Regions from separate parts of the Cobetia sp. 10Alg 146 genome, predicted to be linked through region 2. Evidence: predicted binding sites of a transcription regulator. Region 2 holds the regulator's gene; the other holds the start of a gene.
The links. The regulator LexA, encoded in region 2, represses DNA repair genes until DNA is damaged. The targets are predictions, from matches to a motif close to TACTGTNTANNTANACAGTA.

Region 1: umuD (translesion error-prone DNA polymerase V autoproteolytic subunit) is a predicted target of LexA. The motif match lies at 1,606-1,625, and genes of this name have one in related genera.

What each region holds. Positions count from the first base shown of each region.
Region 1 covers NZ_JARWKT010000001.1:534,132-537,542, reverse strand. Annotated here, with positions in the region: gene QD172_RS02300 (Y-family DNA polymerase) at 1-1,117, opposite strand, end outside; gene umuD (translesion error-prone DNA polymerase V autoproteolytic subunit) at 1,126-1,587, opposite strand; gene QD172_RS02290 (LysR family transcriptional regulator) at 1,791-2,705, shown strand; gene QD172_RS02285 (2OG-Fe(II) oxygenase) at 2,727-3,411, opposite strand, start outside.
Region 2 covers NZ_JARWKT010000002.1:392,527-395,937, reverse strand. Annotated here, with positions in the region: gene topA (type I DNA topoisomerase) at 1-675, shown strand, start outside; gene QD172_RS04670 (DUF6586 family protein) at 675-1,154, shown strand; gene QD172_RS04665 (hypothetical protein) at 1,408-1,647, shown strand; gene lexA (transcriptional repressor LexA) at 1,778-2,407, opposite strand; gene QD172_RS04655 (TetR/AcrR family transcriptional regulator) at 2,959-3,411, shown strand, end outside.

The DNA.
Region 1 (3,411 bases), on a different contig from region 2:
GGTTGCGTTCTCGTCTGGCGATATCGGCCTCGCTGTCGAGCAACGAGAGCTGCTCTCGGGGCTGGTCGATGAGGTCCAGCAGCATCACGCCTGCCTTCATGAAGCGATAGCCGCGCAGATAGATACGCTCGAGCGCCTGATGGGCGGCGGCGAGTATCTCGCGGCTGTCGCTGGTCGGTTCGGGGAGTTCGATGATGGTGCTGGGCGAGTATTGCGGGAGATCCGGGCGGTGGCGGTTGCTCTTGAGGAAGACCAGCACGGCACGTGTCTGGCTGCCCTGATGGCGCAGCTTCTCGGCGCCGCGCTGGGCGTGCTGGCGAATGGCATCCTTGAGCTCATTCATGTCATCGGTCATGCGGCCGAAGGAGCGTGAGGTCATGATGCGCTGACGGGCATCATCGGGGTCGTTCATCTCGAAGCAGGGCGTGCCTTGCAACTCGCGCACGGTGCGCTCCAGCACGACGGAATAGCGCTGACCGATGGCGCGCGGGTCCGCACAGCGCAGGTCCCAGGCGGTATGCAGCCCTTGCAGTGCCAGCCGTTCGACCAGGCGATGGCCCACGCCCCAGACATCGCCCAGCGGTGTGTCTTCCAGCAGGCGCTGGGTGCCGACTTCGGCAGGTTCCAGCACGCAGACGCCGCCGAATTCCGGCCGCTTCTTGGCGGTACGGTTGGCCAGCTTGGCCAGGGTACGAGTGGGGGCCACGCCGACACATACCGGGATGCCGGTGAACTTGCGCACATTGCGGTGCAGGGTACGACTCAGCGCCAGCATCGCGTTGCGGTCAAAGCCATCGAAGCGCACGAACATCTCGTCGATGGAGTAGGGTTCGACCCCCGCGCTGTATTCCTCCAGCACGTCGCGCACGCGCGCCGACATGTCGCCATACAGCTCATAGTTCGAGGAGAGCAGGTGGATGCGCCCCTCGCGTACCAGGGATTGCAGCTGGAAGGCCGGGGTACCCATCTCGATGCCCAGCGCCTTGAGTTCCTGAGAGCGCGCGATCACGCAGCCGTCATTGTTGGACATCACCCCCACGGGGCGGCCTTCCAGGCGCGGATCAAAGACTCGCTCACAGCTGGCGTAGAAGTTGTTGCAGTCGACCAGCCCGATCATCGGCGCGCTCATACCGCGTATTCGTGGATGACGGAGCGCACCACCCCCCAGACCTGACACTCGAGATCGACGATGGCCACCGGCGGATACAGGGCATTGCCGGAGCACAGATACGGCCGCTGGCCGATCAGTTCGTAGCGCTTGACCACCACCTCGCCCTCGACCAGCGCCACCACGATATGTCCGGGGCGGGCGTCGATGGAGCGATCCACGACCAGGGTGTCATTCTCGTAGATGCCGAAGCCTTCCATGCTGTCACCTGCCACCGTCATGAAGAAGGTCGCTGCCGGACGCTTGATCAGCCGCTCGTTGAGATCCAATGTCCGGCCAGCGTAATCCTCGGCCGGTGACGGAAAGCCGGAAATTCCCGCACGCCCCGTGATGTGGGGGTATGGCAGCTCACATGGCGCAGGAGCGGGATGAGGGCGAGCCAACGTCTCGTGAGTGGCAAGGGGGGCAGATGCGGTCATGGAAAGCTCTCCTGTCATGGCTGTATTTATATACAGTATCCGTGGCAGGCAAGCGTTAGGCAACCGCTAATATGCAAAGCCGCCTCAAGTGAAAGTGGCCGCTGCGAAGCCCGGATGGCGAGGGTGTTATGCTCGGCATCGGCGAATGCCATCGGGCGCAAGGTCCGGTGTCTACGTGAGAGGCGGATTCACTGTGGAGAGCCATGAACGAACTGACCCAACGACTGCGCACCTTCCTCAAGGTGGCGGAGCATCAGAGCTTCAATGCGGCTGCGCGTGAGCTGGAGATCGCCAGTTCCACGGCGACGCGTCACGTCAATCATCTGGAGCGACAGCTGGGCGAGCCGTTGCTGGTGCGCACCACGCGCCATGTGCGGCTTTCGCCTGCCGGTGAGCGAGCCGTGATCCGTTTCCGAGCCATCCTGGGCGAGGTGGCTCAATTGACGGATGAGCTCGAGACGCTGAGTGAGCGAGTCGCGGGGCCGCTGCGCATCTCGGTGCCGTGGCGATATTCGCGCCTCTATCTTGCGCCGCTGGTGAGTGAATTCATGCAGTGCTACCCCGAGGTGGCGCTGGATATCGTCAGCAGTGATCAGCGCGTGGATCTGATCGAGGAGCAGTTCGATGTCGCCATCCGCATCGGCCATCTGGAAGACTCGAGTCTGATCGCACGGCACATCAGTGACCAGCGTTTCGTGCTGGCCGCGGCGCCGTCCTATCTCAGTGCCCAGCCGCCCATTCGTCAGCCTGAGGACCTGGAGCGGCACCGCCTGCTGACCTTCAGCTATACCACCGCCAATCATCACTGGCGGCTGGTGCAGGGTGAGCGGGAGCACCGCATCTCGGCGCGAGCACGCGCGTTGCGCACCAACAACGCCGACATTCTGACCCAGGCAGCCCTCGAGGGAGCTGGTGTCGTGGTGCAACCGCTCTGGGCCATCCGTGAAGAACTGGACCAGGGACGCCTCGTGGCGGTGCTGGAGGACCATCAGGTCACGTCGTCGGATTTCGACACTGGCATCCATGTCGTCTTCGCACGCGAGAATCAGCACAACCCGCGCGTGCGTGCCTGGGTCGACTTCCTGCTCGCCCGCCGCGAGCGGCTGGCCGGTCGCTAGCAGGTTCTCGGCAGGTGGTCATCAATAGAGAATATCGCTGCGGATGATGTACTTGGCACCATCGCGGATCGGCTCGCCTGCGTGCACGCAGTGCTGCGGGTGCGAGCCATGCGGGAAGCACAGCACGCCACCCTTGGGCGTTGCGACCGAGACTGTCTGGATGTCGTCCTGTGACTGGGCAGGCCTTTCGGGGTCGCGACGGCTGACCAGAAACTCGGTGCGCCCGCCGGTATAGCCATCGCTCAGGAAGATGAGGAAGGTGTACTGGCTCATCAGGCCCGGATAGGCGTCCTGGACGATCTCGCCATTGATGACGCGACTACCCGGCCAGGCACCATCGGTATGCGGCTTGAAGAAGTCGCCGGCCTCGTAGCGATAGACACGAAAGCGCGCATTGATGCCTTTTGCGCCTTCGCCCTGGATCTGCTCGGTCACCAGTGGCGCCGAGCGCGCCCAGATGACCTGATCGATGGCGTCACTGACGACCCAATTGACGTTGTGGTTGTGGCGTACCGAACGCGGCAGGGAGACGGGCGCATCCTCCTCGAAGCCCATTGCCTCCAGGGCGGCGACGAAGTTGTCGGCCTCGGCAGGCGTCAGCACATTGAGCAGCTGGAAGGCGCCCGGGACACCCTCGACCTCCTGACGGACCACCTCTGGTGTCGCCTCGGTCTCGAAGAGGTCAGACACGTCACCGTTGTCCGTC
Region 2 (3,411 bases):
GATGAGAATGCCGAGACCGATGCACTGCGTGCCAAGCGCCGTTGCCCGATCTGCGCCACGGCCATGGACAGCTATCTGATCGACGAGCAGCGCAAGCTGCACGTCTGCGGCAACAGCCCGGACTGCGTGGGACATGAAGTCGAGCAGGGTCAGTTCCGCATCAAGGGCTACGATGGGCCGGTCATCGAGTGCGACAAGTGCGGTGCCGACATGCAGCTCAAGACCGGGCGTTTCGGCAAGTACTTCGGCTGCACCAACGAGGATTGCAAGAACACCCGCAAGCTGCTCAAGTCCGGTGAAGTGGCACCGCCGAAGATGGACCCGATCCCCATGCCGGAACTTGCCTGCGTGAAGGTCGAGGATCACTACGTGCTGCGTGATGGCGCCAGTGGCCTGTTCCTTGCCGCCAGTCAGTTCCCCAAGAATCGCGAGACGCGTCCGCCGCTGGTCAGCGAGCTCAAGGCGCATGCCGACGAGCTCCCGGAGAAGTATCACTTCATCCTCAAGGCGCCGGAGAAAGACCCCGATGGCCGCCCGACGCAGATTCGTTTCTCGCGCAAGGCCAAGGAGCAGTTCGTGATGACGGACGAAGATGGCAAGGCGACGGGGTGGAAGGCGACCTTCGACAACGGCCGTTGGGTCGTCGAGGACAAGCGCAAGGGAGCCAAGAGCTGATGAGCCAGCGTGGCCGCACCAATCAACTGCTGTATCAGGCCGAGTTGCTGCTGGAGCAGGCGGCCGTCGCGACGCGTGATGAGCATGCCGTCGCACGGCGCATGGCCGGTGAGGAAGGGGCGCTGGCGTTGATGGAGCTGGCATTGGCCTCGTTGATCGAGGAGTGCGCCGCGTCGGCACGCTGGCCTGAGGGCAGCTGGCGCGAGCGGCTGGCCACACCGCCGACTCCCGTGGCGGAAATCGAGCAGTTGCGAAGCCTGCAGGCGCAGCCGGACAGTTGGTTGAGCCAGCTGGTGGCCGATATCACGCGTCTGCATGAAGAGGGCGGTGCTGCCCGGCGTGAGGAAGGCCAGGCGCGTGGCGATGGTCTCATCATCGCCGCGGCGGCCAATGCGCCTCTGGCAGAGCGTCTCGCCACGGCAGTCAGCGCCATGAAGGCGTTGCTGTCACACCTTCGCGAGTCGAATGTGGAGTGGTAGCGTCGCGCCTTGCCTGACCCGAAGGCGCTGGCATGTCACGCACCTGTCATTCAGGTGACGCCCTGGCATGACGGGTGCTAGACTGGCGGCATTGTGGCAAGCCCTGCATTCTCCGGTACGACCATGGCTCTGGCTGTGGTCGTACTTTTTTCTGCATTGTCGCCAGTGACTGCAAGTCGCAGGGCCTGCCCGCCGTCAAGCTGACGATCACAACGACGCCGGTATCCTCAGGATGCCGTGCAGGAGGAATGACGTGTCCGATCCCGCCGTACTTGAAATCGTGCAAATGGAAGATGGGGAAGTGATCCTGCGTGCCGCCGAGAGTGAAGGTGAGCCACTTCTGAGTATCCGCATCTCCGATGAAGCTGCCGATCTGCTGCGTGACAATCGCTTCGAGGTCGCGCGTGAGATGATCGACCACGCCATCACCCGCACCCGCCTGTGGGATGGCGAGGATGATGAAGACGAGCAGTCGGAAGGCATGGTGCACTGAGCACTTCCCGCATGTCTGCCTGCCACGAAAAAACCCGCCAATCGGCGGGTTTTTTCGTGGATGCCCTGATGGCGACAATCGTCATCTGCGCGTCAGCGCTGTGAGGACAGACTGCCTGCGAGCCTTGAGATCAGTGCAGGCCGCCATCGCGGATCACGCCCACGCCGAGGCCCTCGATTTCCAGGCTGTCCGTGCGCAGATCCACCTTGATGGGAGCGAAGTCCTCGTTCTCGGCTTCCAGCCATACGTAATGGCCATCGCGACGGAAACGCTTCACCGTCACTTCATCCCCCAGACGCGCCACCACGATCTGTCCGTCACGCACGCTGCTCGTGCGGTGCACGGCCAGCAGGTCACCTTCCAGAATGCCGACATCCTTCATCGAGACCCCGCGCACGCGCAGCAGATAGTCGGCGGCAGGCGAGAAGTAGTCACTGGGCAGCGGGCAATGGCGATCGATATGCTGGCTGGCCAGGATAGGGCTGCCAGCGGCCACTTCCCCGATGACCGGCAGGCCCTGCTCGCTATCCTCTTCCGCCTCGGCCAGAGACGGCACGCGGATGCCCCGCGAGGTGCCCGGCACCATCTCGATGGCTCCCTTGCGCTTCAGGGCACGCAGATGCTCTTCCGCGGCATTCGGTGAGCGAAAGCCCAGTGCCTGGGCGATTTCGGCACGCGTTGGCGGATAGCCTGAGGACTTGATGGTCTTGATGATGAAATCGAAGACATCCTGCTGGCGCGGAGTAAGCGGCTGAGTCATGGGCATTGCCTTTGGCCTGGGCGGCATCTGAGCTGACGGCACGGGGTGTGCATCCATACAACTGTCATTGTATCCAGTCATGGCGGTCATGCAAGGCATCGTGGTTGCTTTGGCAGCAACGTTGCCGGCATCTTCGTCGACATCGACATGCTGACGCGAGACAGCGGGTGTCCGGGACGCCCCATGACCATCCCGTCCCCGAATGTCCCGCGTGAATGCGCGTCCTGCCGGTCTTGGCTGTCGAGTGTTTGAAACAACCAGCAATTGCCAGTCATGGCATGGACAGCTAGAATTACCTTGTTTCAAACGAATGTTCGTCGGGCGCATCCGGCTACCGGTACACAGGCCCTGTGTGTCCTGTGCTCGGGACACGGCTCGTGGCAGCCTCCGCCTCGGAGTCGCTGCCTGACACGCGGTGCGTGAAGACCGACATGTCGTTTGATTGACCTGCATGAGAAGAGTCGCCCCCCGGGCCACGGCCTTGCCGTTTCCCGGGGGGACAAGGACTCCCGTGCCCCCTCGTGACTGATCACCTGACAAGGCATCCGCCCATGGCCCAGACCGATACCGTTACCCGTATCCTCGATACCGCCGAGGTCCTGTTCGCCGAGCGAGGCTTCGCCGAAACCTCGCTGCGCAATATCACCAGCAAGGCCAAGGTCAACCTGGCGGCGGTCAATTATCACTTCGGCTCCAAGAAGTCATTGATCCAGGCAGTGTTCGCCCGCTATCTCGACCCCTTCAGCGAGCGTTTCCATGCGGCACTCGACAGTGTCGAGCAGCAGCATGCCGGTCGTCAGGTGCCGCTGGAAACGCTGCTGGAAGTGATGGCGCGCACGGTGCTGGAGGTGCCGGCCGAGCGCAACAGCCTGCGTACCTTCATGCGCCTGCTCGGGCTTGCCTATACCCAGGGGCAGGGTCACATGCGTCGCTACATCCGCGAGCATTACGGCACGGTCTTCAGCCGCTTCGCCGAGCTCCTGAAGCTTGCGACGCCGGACCTG